DNA from 2 places in the Serinicoccus sp. CNJ-927 genome. Region 1 is predicted to be linked to the other one. Evidence: predicted binding sites of a transcription regulator. Region 1 holds the regulator's gene; the other holds the start of a gene.
The links. Region 1 encodes Rex, which represses fermentation and respiration genes when NADH is low (regulators of the CRP and FNR family bind a similar motif). Its sites were predicted from a motif close to CTTGTGAANNNNTTCACAAG; they were not measured.
Positions count from the first base shown of each region.

Region 2: the regulator Rex is predicted to act here: its motif matches at 3,898-3,917, upstream of BJF86_RS00800 (geranylgeranyl reductase family protein).

Region 1 is NZ_MKKF01000011.1:82,475-89,673, forward strand. It holds gene BJF86_RS04350 (GNAT family N-acetyltransferase) at 1-151, shown strand, start outside; gene BJF86_RS04355 (acetoin utilization protein AcuC) at 177-1,490, shown strand; gene BJF86_RS04360 (excisionase family DNA-binding protein) at 1,570-1,779, shown strand; gene BJF86_RS04365 (30S ribosomal protein bS22) at 1,962-2,060, shown strand; gene BJF86_RS04370 (glutaredoxin family protein) at 2,174-2,479, shown strand; gene BJF86_RS04375 (redox-sensing transcriptional repressor Rex) at 2,623-3,288, shown strand; gene BJF86_RS04380 (glutamyl-tRNA reductase) at 3,285-4,667, shown strand; gene hemC (hydroxymethylbilane synthase) at 4,660-5,580, shown strand; gene BJF86_RS04390 (uroporphyrinogen-III synthase) at 5,642-7,199, shown strand, end outside.
Region 2 is NZ_MKKF01000002.1:51,788-58,986, reverse strand. It holds gene BJF86_RS00820 (NADH-quinone oxidoreductase subunit D) at 1-691, opposite strand, end outside; gene BJF86_RS00815 (NADH-quinone oxidoreductase subunit C) at 691-1,371, opposite strand; gene BJF86_RS00810 (NADH-quinone oxidoreductase subunit B) at 1,548-2,102, opposite strand; gene ndhC (NADH-quinone oxidoreductase subunit A) at 2,137-2,454, opposite strand; gene BJF86_RS00800 (geranylgeranyl reductase family protein) at 2,589-3,884, opposite strand; gene BJF86_RS00795 (demethylmenaquinone methyltransferase) at 4,008-4,712, opposite strand; gene BJF86_RS00790 (isochorismate synthase MenF) at 4,751-6,085, shown strand; partial or broken gene BJF86_RS18480 (GNAT family N-acetyltransferase) at 6,224-6,544, opposite strand; gene BJF86_RS00780 (MFS transporter) at 6,595-7,199, opposite strand, start outside.

The sequences.
Region 1 (7,199 bases):
CGTCGCCTTCGCCTCGAGCTTCGGCTTCCGCCCCACCGACGACCGTCGTCCCATGCGCATCCGTGGCGTGGACGAGGAGGACGCGGAGTCGGAGGAGATGATGATGGTCTACCCGCTGGGTGACGCCGCTGGGGTTCCCACCTCGCTCTGAGCGCACCGTGGTCTAGCGTGAGCCCATGACGGGCTCCTGGGTGATGTGGGACGAGCGCTACACCGACTACGACTTCGGCCCCGGTCACCCGATGCACCCGAGCCGGCTCGACCTCACGCATCGCCTCGCAGGGTCGCTGGGACTCCTGGACCACGCCGACGTGGAGATCCACGGCGCCCGGCACGCCAGCCACGACGAGCTGCTCTCGGTGCACACCCCCGACCTCCTCGAGGCGGTGCGGGCCGCCTCGGAGGACCCCCGTGCCGCGACCGGACGTCACGGCGTCGGCACGGAGGACACGCCCGCCTTCGCCGGTATGCACGAGGCCACGTCGTTGGCCGTCGGCGCGACCGTCGAGGCGTGCCGGGCCGTCTGGTCCGGGCGGGTGCGGCGCGCCTGCAACATCGCCGGCGGCCTGCACCACGCCATGCCGCAGGCGGCCTCGGGATTCTGCGTCTACAACGACATCGCCGTGGGCATCCAGCACCTGCTGGACGCGGGGGCCGAGCGGGTGCTCTACCTCGACCTCGACGTCCACCACGGCGACGGGGTGGAGCGGTGCTTCTGGAACGAGCCGCGGGTGATGACGGTCTCGATGCACGAGACCGGCCGGGCGCTCTTCCCCGGCACCGGCTTCCCCGGTGACACCGGCGGGCCGAAGGCGCCGGACTCGGCGGTCAACATCGCCCTGCCCCCGGGCACCGGGGACGAGGGGTGGCTGCGGGCCTACCAGGCCGTGGTGCCGACCCTCGCCCGCGCCTTCGATCCCCAGATCGTCGTGAGCCAGCACGGCTGCGACTGCCACTACGCCGACCCGCTGGCCCACCTGTCGGTCTCCATGGAGGCGCTCGCGGTCGCCTACGGGTGGGTGCGGGAGCTGGCCGACGACCTGGCCGAGGGCAGGTGGGTCGCGCTCGGTGGGGGAGGGTATGAGCTGGTCGAGGTGGTGCCACGGGCGTGGACGCACCTCATCGGCGTGGTCACCGGGCGGCCGGTGGACCCCGCCACGGCGGTGCCGGAGGAGTGGCGGCGGCACGTCGAGGAGATGTACGGCGTGACCGCGCCGCGGTCCATGGGGGATCGTGAGGGGCGGGAGATCCGCTACGGCCGCTGGGACGAGGGCCACGACCTCGACGAGCCGGTGGACGCCGCGATCATGGCGACCCGCCGGGCGAGTCTGCCGGGCTGGGGCTGGACCCGTACTTCGACTGAGACCCTCCGGCTGCCCCTCCGGACCCGCCGGACAACTCCAGGCCCGTGCATCCCGTTGACACCACCCCGCGTGTCGCGCTGGACTTTTTGGTCCCACGACTTTCGCAAGCACCACATCTGCCCCTAGTGTTGGCCCGACAACCACGCAGGCCGCTCGCCGGAGGGGAAGCCGTGCGCGCTGCCTGCACAGAAGTTCAAGAGACGGGATGCGTCCGATGGCAGATGAGCGCCAGCTCGCCGAGATGACGTTCATGACCGTGGCCGAGGTGGCTGCCGTCATGCGCGTGTCCAAGATGACCGTGTACCGGCTGGTGCACTCGGGCGAGCTGCCCGCGGTGCGGGTCGGACGGTCCTTCCGGGTGCCCGAGAAGGCGGTGCACGCCTACCTCGAGGACTCCTACCACGGCACTGCCTGACGCGTCCGACCGCCGTGGCCGGCGTCCCCGGCGACGGCCCTGCAGCCGACCTGCGTGACCGGGTCGCTTTGGGGCACGGCGCTGCGCCGCGCTAGGCTGACCGGGCCGTGCCCCGCCCCGCGTCCGCACGACGCAGGCCGGCGGAGGCACCATCAGGACCGACGACGACGAAGGATGGCCCCATGGGCTCAGTGATCAAGAAGCGCCGCAAGCGGATGGCCAAGAAGAAGCACCGCAAGCTGCTGCGCAAGACGCGTCACCAGCGTCGCAACAAGAAGTGAGGTCGTCGGCCACCGGCCGATGACGATCCGACCACGGCGCCCGTCCCGCCACAGGGAGGGCGCCGTCGTCGTCCCCGGAGACGACGCCGAGCGTGGCGAGGGAAGGACCAGGTATGCCGTGGTGGAGACGGGAGCGCACCCCGGGCGCCGAGCCCCGCGTCGAGATGCTCTCCCGGCCTGGCTGCCACCTGTGCGACCAGATGCTCGCGGTGGCCCGGGAGCAGGTCGACGAGGTCCGGGTCCGGGACATCGACGCCGAGCGTGCCGCGGGGGACATGGACCAGCAGGAGCACGACCGGTGGAGCACCGAGGTGCCTGTCCTGATCGTGGACGGCGAGCCGGTCGCACGCTGGCGGCTCGAGCCCGGCGAGCTACGGCTCGCGCTGTCCCGTGGGCGTCGGCGCGGGTCGGGGCGCTGAGCCCGGACCTCGGCGCCGTTTTGGTGGAACGAGGGGTGCGAGCCTACAGTTGAAGGGTCCGCGCCGACCGCTCGGCGAGGGTCTGATATAAGCCCCTCCCGTCGCCGGCGCCACCCATCCAGAGAGGAGCCGGTGCCGCCGTGATGGCCGAGTCGAACCGGCGCGGGGTGCCGGACGCCACGGTCGGCCGGCTCCCGGGCTACCTCCAGGCCCTCACCACGGTCGCCGAGCAGGGGCATACCTCCATCTCCAGCGAGGAGATCGCCGCGCTCGCGGGCGTGCGCTCGGCCCAGGTGCGCAAGGATCTGTCCCACCTCGGCTCCTACGGCGTCAGAGGGGTGGGCTACGACGTCTCCCGACTGGTCGAGCAGGTCTCCGCCGAGCTCGGGCTGAGCCAGGACTGGCCCGTCGTCATCGTCGGGATGGGCAACCTCGGCCGTGCCCTCGCGAGCTACGAGGGTCTGGCGACCCGTGGCTTCCACGTCGTCGCGCTCGCCGACAACGACCCCGATGTCGTGGGCAGCCACGTGGAGGGTATGCCCGTGCAGCCGCTCGCCCAGCTGCGCACCGGCGGGCCCGTGTCCGTGGGGGTCATCACGACGCCGCCCGAGGCGGCCCAGGAGGTGGCCGACGTGCTCGTCGAGCTCGGCGTGCACTCGGTCCTCAGCTTCGCCCCGGTCGTGCTCCAGGTACCGCCCGACGTCGACGTGCGCCGGGTCGACCTGGCGACCGAGCTGCAGATCCTCACCTTCCACCAGCACCAGCGGGAGGTCGCCGTGTCCGGCACACCGGTGGAGGGGGTCTCGTGAGCGTCCTCGTCGTGGGCCTGTCCCACCGCACCGCACCGATCGACCTGCTCGAGCAGGCCGTCCTCGACACCGACGGTTCCCGGCAGCTGGCCACCGGCCTGCGGGCGGGTGACCACGTCCACGAGGCGCTGGTGCTCTCCACCTGCAACCGGCTCGAGGTGGTCGTGGAGGCAGGGACCTTCCACGGGGCGCTCGAGGAGATCGGGGCCGCGCTGGGAGGGTTGACCGGGCTCACCCGCGACCAGCTCACCGACCACCTCTTCGTCCACTACGACGACCGCGCCGTGGCCCACCTCTTCGAGCTCGCCTGCGGGCTGGACTCCCTGGCCATCGGCGAGAGCCAGGTCCTGGGGCAGCTGCGCGAGGCCCTCGCCCTGGCGCAGCGGCACGGGCACCTGGGCCCGTCGCTCAACCCGCTCGTGCAGCAGGCGCTGCGCGTGGGCAAGCGGGCACACGCCGAGACGGGCATCGACGAGGTCTCCCGCTCGCTGGTCGGCCTCGGCCTGGACCAGGCCGCGTCTGTCCTTCCCGACCTCACCGAGGCGCGCACGGTCGTCGTGGGGGCAGGGGCCATGTCCGGCCTCGCCGTCGCGACCCTCGCGCGGCACGGGGTGCACGACCTCACCGTCGTGAACCGGACCCGCGACCGTGCCGACCGGCTGGCCTCGACCCACGGTGCCCGGAGCCTGCCCTGGTCCGACCTGGCCGCTGCCGTGGGCTGCGCCGATCTCGTCCTCACCTGCACCGGTGCTGTCGGGCACGTCCTGGACGGTCCCGCCCTCGCGCGTGCCCGCAGCGAGGCTGGACGGGCCGGGTCGCCGCTCGCGCTGGTCGACCTCGCGCTCCCGCGCGACGTCGACCCGGCCGTGTCCCGGCTGCGCGGGGTCCACCTCTGGGGTCTCGCCGAGCTGCACCAGGCCGCGGGCCTGGCGGGGGCGGGCGACGCCGGGTCCGCGACCGAGCCGGCCGCCGTCACGGCGGTCCGGGGCCTGGTCGCGACCGAGGTCGCGACCTACCTCACCGAGCGGCACGCCGCGCGGCTCGGCCCCACGCTGGCGGCCCTGCGCACCTCCGCGGGCCGCGTGGTCGACGCGGAGATGACGCGGCTGGACCAGCGCCTGCCGCACCTGCCGGACGACGAGCGCGCCGAGGTGCGCCAGACCGTCCAGCGGGTCGTGGACAAGCTGCTGCACACGCCCACGACACGCGTCAAGCAGCTCCACTCCGGTGTCGAGGAGGTCCCGGCCGACTACGCCCACGCCCTGCGTGAGCTCTTCGACCTGGACAGCCGTGAGGTCGCGGCCCTGTCCAGCCCGCCGCTCGGCGTGGTCGAGAAGGCTGCCGAGCAGCGCGGGGAGGGGGACCGGGCCGATGGCTGACACCCCGTCCCTGACGCCGACCCGGCCGCTGCGGCTGGGCACCCGGCGCAGCGCTCTCGCCACCAGCCAGTCCACCTGGGTGGCCGACCGGCTGCGTGCCGCGGGGCACGAGGTGGAGCTCGTCCTGGTGACCACGGAGGGAGACACCTCGGCGCGCAGCCTGCGCGAGATCGGCGGCACCGGCGTCTTCGCCTCGGCGCTGCGCACCGCCCTGCTGGAGGAGCGGATCGACCTGGCCGTGCACTCGCTCAAGGACCTGCCGACGGCGCCCGCCGACGGTCTCGTCGTGGCAGCCGTCCCGGCGCGGGAGGACCCCCGTGACGTGCTGGTCGCGAGGGACGGGCTGACCCTGGACGAGCTCCCGAGCGGTGCGGTCGTCGGCACCGGGTCCCCGCGCCGCGCGGCCCAGCTGCGCCTGGCCCGCCCCGACCTCGAGGTCCGCGACATCCGCGGCAACGTCGACTCGCGCATCCGGATGGTCGACGACGGCGTCCTCGACGCCGTCGTCCTGGCCCGGGCCGGGCTCGCGCGGCTGGACCGCCTCGACGACGCCACCGAGGTGCTCGCCACCGACGTGGTGCTCCCCGCGGCCGGCCAGGGCGCCCTCGCGGTGGAGTGCCGTGCCGAGGACACCGAGCTGACCCGAGGCCTCGCCGACCTGCTGGAGCACCCGCCCACCCGGGCCGCCGTCACCGCCGAGCGGGCCGCGCTGGCCCGGCTCGAGGCGGGCTGCACCGCACCGGTCGGCGCGCTCGCGCAGACCTCTCGCGACGGCATATCCGGCGACGGCCCCGCCACCACCCTCACCCTTCACGTGTTCGCCGCCCTGCAGGACGGGGCGCGCACGCACGTGCTGACCGGCGCGCAGGACGCGCCGGACGACCTCGCGCCCGCGCCGCCGAGCTGCTGTTGAACCGTCCCGACCCGGCCGGCCTCGTAGCCGTCTCCGGGTCATACGAACCGGAGTCCGACCTGTGAGCACCGACGCCGCCCCCGTCCACCTGACCCCCGTCCCCAGCGCCGCCGCGCGCGTCGCCTTCGTCGGCGCCGGGCCCGGCGACCCGGGCCTGCTCACCGTCCGCGCCCGCGACTACCTCGCGGTCGCCGACGTCGTCGTGGTGGACTCGGCCCACCGTGAGGAGGACGTGCGCGCCTGGGTGCGGGAGGACGCCGAGATCGTCCGCACCGTCCGCGGCGAGGACGGTCCGGCACTCACCCCGTCGGCCCGCGCCAAGCTGCTCGTGCGCACCGCCTCGAAGTTCGACGACGCCACCCACCTCGTCGTCCGGCTCATGCCCGACGACTCCTCCGGCGGCACGATGGCCGACGAGGCGCGCGCCTGCCACGAGGCCGGGGTCTCCTTCGAGATCGTCCCGGGGGTCAGCGCGGCCTGGGCCGTGCCGGCGTATGCCGGGATGCTCCCGGACGGCGACGGCGGGCAGGTCCACGTCGTCAGCGCGGCCGACACCGCCGTGGACTGGTCGCACTCGGTCGACGACGAGGTCACCGTCGTGGTCCTCGGCGACCGCGACCGGCTGCACCGCGCGCTGCGGCACCTGGCCGACGCCGGGCGGGGCGGCGAGACCCCCACGGCCCTGACCGGCAGGGGCACCACCAACACCCAGCAGACCAGGGTCACCACCCTGCAGCAGTCCCTGGACAGCCCCGAGGAGCTGGACGGCGTGAGCCTCGCCGTCGTCGGTCGACCGGTGCAGCTGCGGGCCGAGCTGTCCTGGTGGGAGTCCAAGCCGCTCTTCGGCTGGTCGATCCTGGTGCCGCGCACCAAGGAGCAGTCCGGGCCGATGACCGACCGCATCGCCGGCTACGGCGCCACGTCCTCGGTCGTCCCGACGATCAGCGTGGAGAAGCCCCGCACCCCGCAGCAGATGGACCGGGCGGTCAAGGGCCTGGTGACCGGTCGCTACGAGTGGATCGGCTTCACCTCCGTCAATGCGGTCAAGGCCGTGCGGGAGAAGTTCGAGGCGCTGGGGCTCGACGCCCGGGCCTTCGCCGGGCTCAAGCTCGCCGCTGTCGGGGGAGTCACCGCCGAGGCGCTGCGCGACTGGGGCCTGGAGCCGGACCTCGTGCCGGACGGTGAGCAGTCCGCGCGCGGGCTGCTGGAGTCCTGGCCCCCCTTCGACGAGGTGCTGGACCCGATCAACCGGGTCTTCCTGCCGCGGGCCGACATCGCCACCGACACCCTCGTGGCCGGGCTGCAGGAGATGGGCTGGGAGGTCGACGACGTGACGGCCTACCGCACCGTGCGGGCAGCCCCGCCGGCCGCGGAGATCCGGGAGGCGATCAAGGGCGGCGCCTTCGACGCCGTCTGCTTCACCTCCTCCTCCACGGTGCGCAACCTCGTCGGCATCGCGGGCAAGCCGCACCCGGGCACGGTCGTGGCCTGCATCGGCCCGGCCACGGCCAAGGCGGCCGAGGAGCACGGCCTGCGGGTCGACGTGGTCGCCCCCGAGCCGAGCGCGACGAACCTCGTCGACGCCCTGGCCGAGCACGCCCGCTCGCTCCTGGCCCAGG
Region 2 (7,199 bases), on a different contig from region 1:
CCTCGAACTGGTCCAGGTGCTCGGGCAGGACGTCCTGGGCGACGCCGCCGGGCCGGACGTAGGCGTTGTTCATGCGCAGCCCCGACACGGCCTCGAAGAAGCGCAGCAGCCGCTCCCGCTCCCGGAACCCGGTCGTCATGACCGTGGTGGCACCCAGCTCCATGCCACCGGTCGCCAGCGCGATGAGGTGGGAGCCGATGCGGTTGAGCTCCATCATGAGGACGCGGATGTCGCTGGCGCGCTGCGGGATCTGGTCGGTGATGCCGAGCAGCTTCTCGACCGAGAGGCAGTAGGCGGTCTCGTTGAAGATCGGCGTGAGGTAGTCCATCCGGGTGCAGAACGTGGTCCCCTGCACCCAGGTGCGGAACTCCATGTTCTTCTCGATGCCGGTGTGGAGGTAGCCGATCCCCGCACGGGCCTCCCGCACGGTCTCGCCGTCGAGCTCCAGGATGAGCCGGAGCACGCCGTGCGTGGAGGGGTGCTGCGGCCCCATGTTGACCACGATGCGCTCCGCGCCGAGGGTCGCGACGTCCTTGGCGATGTCGTCCCAGTCGCCGCCACCGGCGGTGTAGACGGCGCCGCCGTCGACGGAGTCCGAGGTCGGTCCGCCCTCGGCATACAGGTCCGTCGGGGTGCCGCCGAGGTAGTCGGCGCCCTGGTCTGCCTTGGTCTGGTCGTGCGTGGTCGCCATCAGGTGTAGCTCCTCCGCTGGTCGGGAGCCGGGATGGTGGCCCCCTTGTACTCGACCGGGATGCCGCCGAGCGGGTAGTCCTTGCGCTGCGGGTGCCCGGGCCAGTCGTCCGGCATGAGGATGCGGGTCAGCCCCGGGTGCCCCTCGAAGACGATGCCGAACATGTCCCAGGTCTCGCGCTCGTGCCAGTCGTTGGCCGGGTAGATGCCGACGATCGACGGGATTCGCGGGTCGTCGTCCGGACAGGTGACCTCGATGCGCACCCGGCGCACGCCGTGGGTGATCGACTGGAAGTGGTATACCGCGTGCAGCTCCGCGCCGGTCTGCTCGGGCCAGTGCACCCCGGAGACCCCGGTGCAGATCTCGAAGCGCAGCCGCGGGTCGTCCCGCAGCGGGCGGACGAGCGCCTGCAGGTGGTCACGGTGCACGTGCAGCGTCAGCTCCCCGCGGTCGACGACCACGCGCTCCAGCCCGGCGGCGACAACCTGCGGGGCGGCCGCCTGCAGGGCGTCCACGACCTCGTCGAAGTAGGAGCCGTAGGGCCGCTCCGCGGCGCCGGGGAAGAGCACGGGCGCGTCCAGCCCGCCGTAGCCCGAGGTGTCGCTGCCCATCGACCCGCCGAACATCCCCTGCTTGCGGGCCATCGTGACCGGCTCGCCGGCGCTCTGCGCCGCCGGCACCGAGCCGCCCGCGGTCTCCTGGGCGGTCCCGGTGTCGACCTTCTGGCCCTCGGTCCGCGAGGGGGCGTGCTCCTCGTCGAGGGTGGTCTCCTGCGTCGCCGGCTCGCGGTTCGGGGTCTCCGGGCCGGTCTCGACCTTGTCGCCGGCGCTGTCGTCACGCGTGGTGTCGTCCGCGCTCACGCGAGCAGCCCCTTCATCTCGGAGGTCGGCATCGCCTTCATGGCAGCCGCCTCGGCCGCGCGGGCCGCGGCCTCGCGGTCGACGGAGAACTTGAACTCACGGATCTGCTTCTGCAGCTCCAGGATGGCGTTGAGCAGCATCTCGGGCCGGGGCGGACACCCGGGGAGGTAGACGTCGACCGGCACGATGTGGTCCACGCCCTGCACGATCGCGTAGTTGTTGAACATGCCGCCCGAGCTGGCGCAGACGCCCATCGAGATGACCCACTTGGGGTTGGGCATCTGGTCGTAGACCTGGCGCACGACCGGCGCCATCTTCTGCGACACGCGCCCGGCGACGATCATCAGGTCAGCCTGGCGCGGGGTCGCCGCGAAGCGCTCCATCCCGAACCGGGCGATGTCGTAGTCGGGGGTGCCGACGGCCATCATCTCGATGGCGCAGCAGGCCAGCCCGAAGGTCGCCGGCCACACGGAGTACTGCCGCAGCTGGCCGGCCAGTCCTTCGACCGTCGTCAGCATGATCCCACCGGGGATCTTGTCCTCGAGACCCATCGTCAGCTCACCACACTCTCGGAGTTGTGCACGTTCAGTCCCATTCCAGCCCGCCCCTGCTCCACTCGTAGACGAAGGGCACCGAGACGACGACGAGGAAGAGCAGCATCGCCAGCACGGAGAACAGCCCGACCTGGTCGAAGGCCACGGCGAAGGGGTAGAGGAAGAGCACCTCGACGTCGAAGACGATGAAGAGCATCGCCGTGAGGTAGTACTTGACCGGCACGCGCCCGCCCTCGTGCGCCTGCGGCGTCGGCTGGATCCCGCACTCGTAGGCCTCGGCCTTGGCGCGGTTGTAGGTCACCCGGCCCAGCAGCCCCCCGCCGAAGACCGACCCGAAGGCGAAGAGCAGGCCGAAGAAGAGGAAGAAGATGATGGGCAGATAGGTGGTAGTCCATGTCTTGCCTCAGCACTCCTTTCGGGACAGGCCCAGCGCTGGGCTCACCGGGGTCGCGCGCATACTTATCCTAAGGTCAACACAGCGTCTCATGCCGCCGGAGTCATCCTGCTCAGGGCGTTGATGACGCGGTCGTCGAGCCCGCCGCCGCGCTCCTGCGGCAGGTTGGCCATGATCTTGAGCAGCAACCGCATGAGCGAGCGGCGCGGCAGGCCGTACTTCACCGCGAGCCGCATGATCTCGGGCTTGCCGATGAGCGTGGCGAAGCCGCGGCCGAGGGTGTAGTAGCCGCCGAGGGCGTCCTTCATGGCCGCGGTGTAGCTGTGGAGCACGGCCTCCCGCTCCCCCGGCGTGGCCCGCGCCAGCGCCGCGCTGATGACCTCGGCGGCGTGCCGTCCGGCCTCCATCGCCTCGGCGATCCCCTCGCCGTTGAACGGGTTGACCATGCCGCCGGCGTCACCGACGAGCAGCAGCCCCCGGTCGTAGAGCGGCTGCCGGTTGAAGCACATCGGCAGCGCGGCACCCCGGATCGGGGCCTGGCGGGTCTCCTCGGAGAAACCCCAGCCCTCCGGCATCGTCTCCACCCACCGCCGCATGACGTCGCGGTAGTCGAAGGTGCCGAAGGCCTCCGAGGTGTCGAGGATCCCGAGGCCGACGTTGGCGGTGCCGTCGCCCAGCGGGAAGATCCAGCCGTAGCCGGGCATGAGCTCGTCCCGCTCCCCGCGCGCGTCCTTCGTCCACAGCTCCAGCCAGGACTCGAGGTAGGCGTCGTCGTGCCGCGGGGTCTCGTAGTAGGCCCGCACCGCGACCCCCATCGGCCGGTCGTCGCGCTTGGGACGGTCCATCCCGAGCGAGAGCCGGCTGGAGTTGCCGTCGGCGGCCACGACGACCTGGGCCCGGAACTCACGGCGCTCCCCCGTGGCCCGCCCGTCCGGACCCATGACCTTGGCCTGCACGCCGCAGATGTGACCGCGCCCGTCGAGGACCGGCGTCTGGACGTTGATGCCCTCGAGGAGCCGCGCCCCGCGCGCCGCGGCGTGGCGGGCCAGGGTCTCGTCCAGGTCCTGCCGGGTCCGCACCAGCCCGAAGGGCGGGAAGGTCGCGTTGCCGGGCCAGTCGAGCTCCAGGCGCATCCCGCCGCCGATGATCCGCAGACCCCGGGTGCGGTGCCAGCCGTCGGCCTCGTCGATGGGGACGCCGAGGTGGATCAGCTCGCGGACGGCGCGCGGGGTGAGCCCGTCGCCGCAGATCTTGTCGCGCGGGAAGGTGGACTTCTCCAGCAGCAGGACGTCGAGGCCGTGGGACGCGAGGTAGGCGGCGGTGCTCGAGCCTCCCGGCCCGGCGCCGACGACGATGACGTCGGCTGTCTCGACCTGCTCACTCACTGTTGGCGCCTCGCTTGTGACAACGTTCACGAACTCTGGGAAGTCTAGGCTCCTGCCGGCCGCCGGATCGGCGCAGGGACGCCTCAGACCAAATACGTCAGGACGACGCGGGCTAATGGGCGATCAGTCGACGGGGGCGACCGCGTGGTGCAGCGCGACGACACCGGCGCTGAGGTTGCGCCACCGCACCTGCTCCCACCCGGCCGCGCGGACCTGCTGCGCCAGCGCGCGCTGGTCGGGCCAGGCGCGGATCGACTCGGCGAGGTAGACGTAGCTCTCCGGGTTGGAGCTGACGCGGCGGGCCACGCGGGGCAGGGCCCGCATGAGGTAGTTGTTGTAGACGGTGGAGAAGACCGGCACGACCGGCCGGCTGAACTCGCAGACCACGAGCCGGCCGCCCGGGCGGACCACCCGGAGGAACTCGCGCAGGGCCGCCTCGACGTCCGCGACGTTGCGCAGCCCGAAGCTCATCGTCACCACGTCGAAGGAGTCGTCGGCGAAGGGCAGCCGCATCGCGTCCGCCGCCGTGAACGGCAGGTCCGGCCGCCGGCGGTAGCCCTCGGTGAGCATGCCGAGGGAGAAGTCCGCGGGGACCACCTGGACACCGCGGTCGGCATACGGCTCGCTGGAGGTGCCGGTGCCAGCGGCGATGTCGAGGACCCGGTCCCCCGGCGCCGCGTCGACCGCCTTGACGACCGCGTGCCGCCACAGGTGGTCCATGCCTCCGCTCAGCACGGTGTTGGTGACGTCGTAGCGCCGGGCCACGCCGTCGAACATCCGGGCCACCTCGTGCGGCTGCTTGTCGAGGTCGGCGCGCGTCGGGCTCATGCGGGCCATCCTCCCATCACGTCTTACAGTGGTCGGCTGTGGCTGTGACCCGCACCCTGCCCCGCCTGCGCGCCCGCACCCTCGCGGTCGACGCCCCGGGCGACCTGCTGACCCGGGTGCCCGACGAGGTCGACCCGCGCGAGGTCGCGGCGTGGCTGCGCGAGGGCGACGGCCTGGTCGGGTGGGGCCGGGTGGCCGGGGTGAGCGCCACCGGCCCGGACCGGTTCCGCGAGGCCGAGACGTGGTGGACGCAGGTGCGCGCCGCGGCCGAGGTCGAGGACGAGGTCCGGCTGCCGGGCACCGGTCTCGTGACCTTCGGCTCCTTCACCTTCGCCGCCGACTCCCGGGACGAGAGCGTCCTCACGATCCCCCGGGTCGTCATCGGGCGCCGGGACGGCCTGGCCTGGGTCACCCAGGTGGTCGCCGAGGACGAGCCGTGGCCGGTCGAGCACCCCGCGGAGCTGCTGGGGCGCGTCAATGAGGACATCGAGGTGGCCGACCCGCTGGTCGAGTCCGACGGCTCCGTGGGCGCCGAGGACTGGCCGGGCGTCGTGGCGGCCGCGGTGCGCCGGATCGACCTGGGTGAGGTCGACAAGGTGGTGCTGGCCCGGGACGTGACGGTGCGGCACCGCGAGGGTCGGGTGGTGCGGGTCGCCCCGGTGCTCGAGCGGCTGGAGAAGCGGTATGCCGCCACCTGGACTTTCGCCGTCTCGGGGCTGGTGGGGGCCACCCCGGAGATGCTGGTCCGGCTGCAGGGCGGCAAGGTCCGCTCGCGGGTCCTGGCCGGCACGATCCGACGGCCCAACGGCATCCCCGCTCCCGACACCGACGTGCCCGGCACCGGCGACCCCGCGCACCCGGTCGACCCTCGGCTGCGGCTCGTCAGCAGCACCAAGGACCTGGACGAGCACGACTACGCCGTGCGGTCGGTGGCCGAGGCCCTGGCGCCCCACTGCAGCGACCTCGTCGTCCCGGAGGCGCCCTACGTGCTGGAGCTGCCGGACGTCTACCACCTCGCCAGCGACCTCATCGGCACCATGCACAGCGAGGCCACCTCGCTGCGGCTGGCCGCGGCGCTGCACCCCTCGGCGGCGGTCTGCGGCACCCCCACCGAGGCGGCGGCGCGGGTGATCGGCGAGCTGGAGGGCATGGACCGCGGCCGGTATGCCGGCCCGGTCGGCTGGATGGACGGCTCCGGCGACGGCGACTGGGGCATCGCGCTGCGCTGCGGCGAGCTGGCCGACGACCGGCACTCGATGCGCATCTTCGCCGGCGGCGGGATCGTCGCGGCCTCCGACCCGGCCGCCGAGCTGGCCGAGACCGAGGTCAAGCTCACCGCGATGCGGCACGCCCTGGGCCTCACCGACGCCTGAGCGGCACCACCGGGGCCGGGATCCAGTAGCGGCGCTGGGTATGCCGCCGCCGGGCGGGGTGCGCAGGTCCGCGAGGACTCCGCCGCAGCGCTCGATGGCTCGCGCGGAGCCGACGTTGTCGTCGTCGCAGGTCACCAGCACGTCCCCCACGCCGAGGCCGCGCAGCCGCTCGACCGACTGGCGCAGGATCTCGGTGGCGTGACCGCGGCGGCGGAAGGGCGGGGCGACGGCATACCCCACGTGGCCGCCGACCTCGCGCAGGAAGGGCGTGAGCTCGTGCCGGATCGACACCCGACCCACCGGTATGCCCTCGGCCTCGGCCACGAGGAAGTCCGCGCGCACCCGGCCCGGGGGCAGGTCGGACCCGTCGGCCTCGCGCCGCACCTGCGCCAGGATCTCCTCCCAGCTCCCCTCGGCGAGCAGCAGGTCGAAGCCCTCGACGGCGAGCTGCTCGTGCATGCGGCGCAGCGCGGTCTCGTCGGCCGCGGTGGGCGGGCGCAGGGTGAGCATCAGCCCAGGGTGGCGGGCGCGCGCCCGGGACGGCCAGCCGTTTTCTCCCGCATCACCGGGGACAGCACGAGGAGCAGCCCGAGGAAGCCCACGACGAGGAAGAGCGCGCGGTCCAGGCCGATGGCCTCGGCGAGCACGCCGATCGTCGGGGCGCCGAAGAGGAAGGCGCCGTAGGCGATGGTCGACACCGACGTGATGGCCCGGTTGCCCCGCCCGGGCACCTCGCCGGCGGCGGAGATCGCGGCCGGGAAGATCGTGGCCACGCCGAGCCCCCACATCAGCCCGCCGACCAGCGCCAGCGTGAGCGAGGAGGTCAGGGTGACGAGCAGGATGGCCGCGGCCGCCAGCACCGCCCCGGTGCGCACCACGGTGGCGCGCCCGAAGCGGTCGATGGCCGGCCCGCCGGCGAGCCGCCCGATCGTCATCGTCAGGTTGAAGGCGGTGAGGGTCAGCGCACCGAAGGCGGCGGGCGCCCCGTGCACGTCCACGAGCAGCAGCGCCAGCCAGTCGTTGGCCGACCCCTCGGCCAGGGCACCGGCGAGGCAGATGAGCCCGATGAGCACCTCGGTCGCGGTCAGCCCGCGCCGTGCCGGCTCGGGGGCAG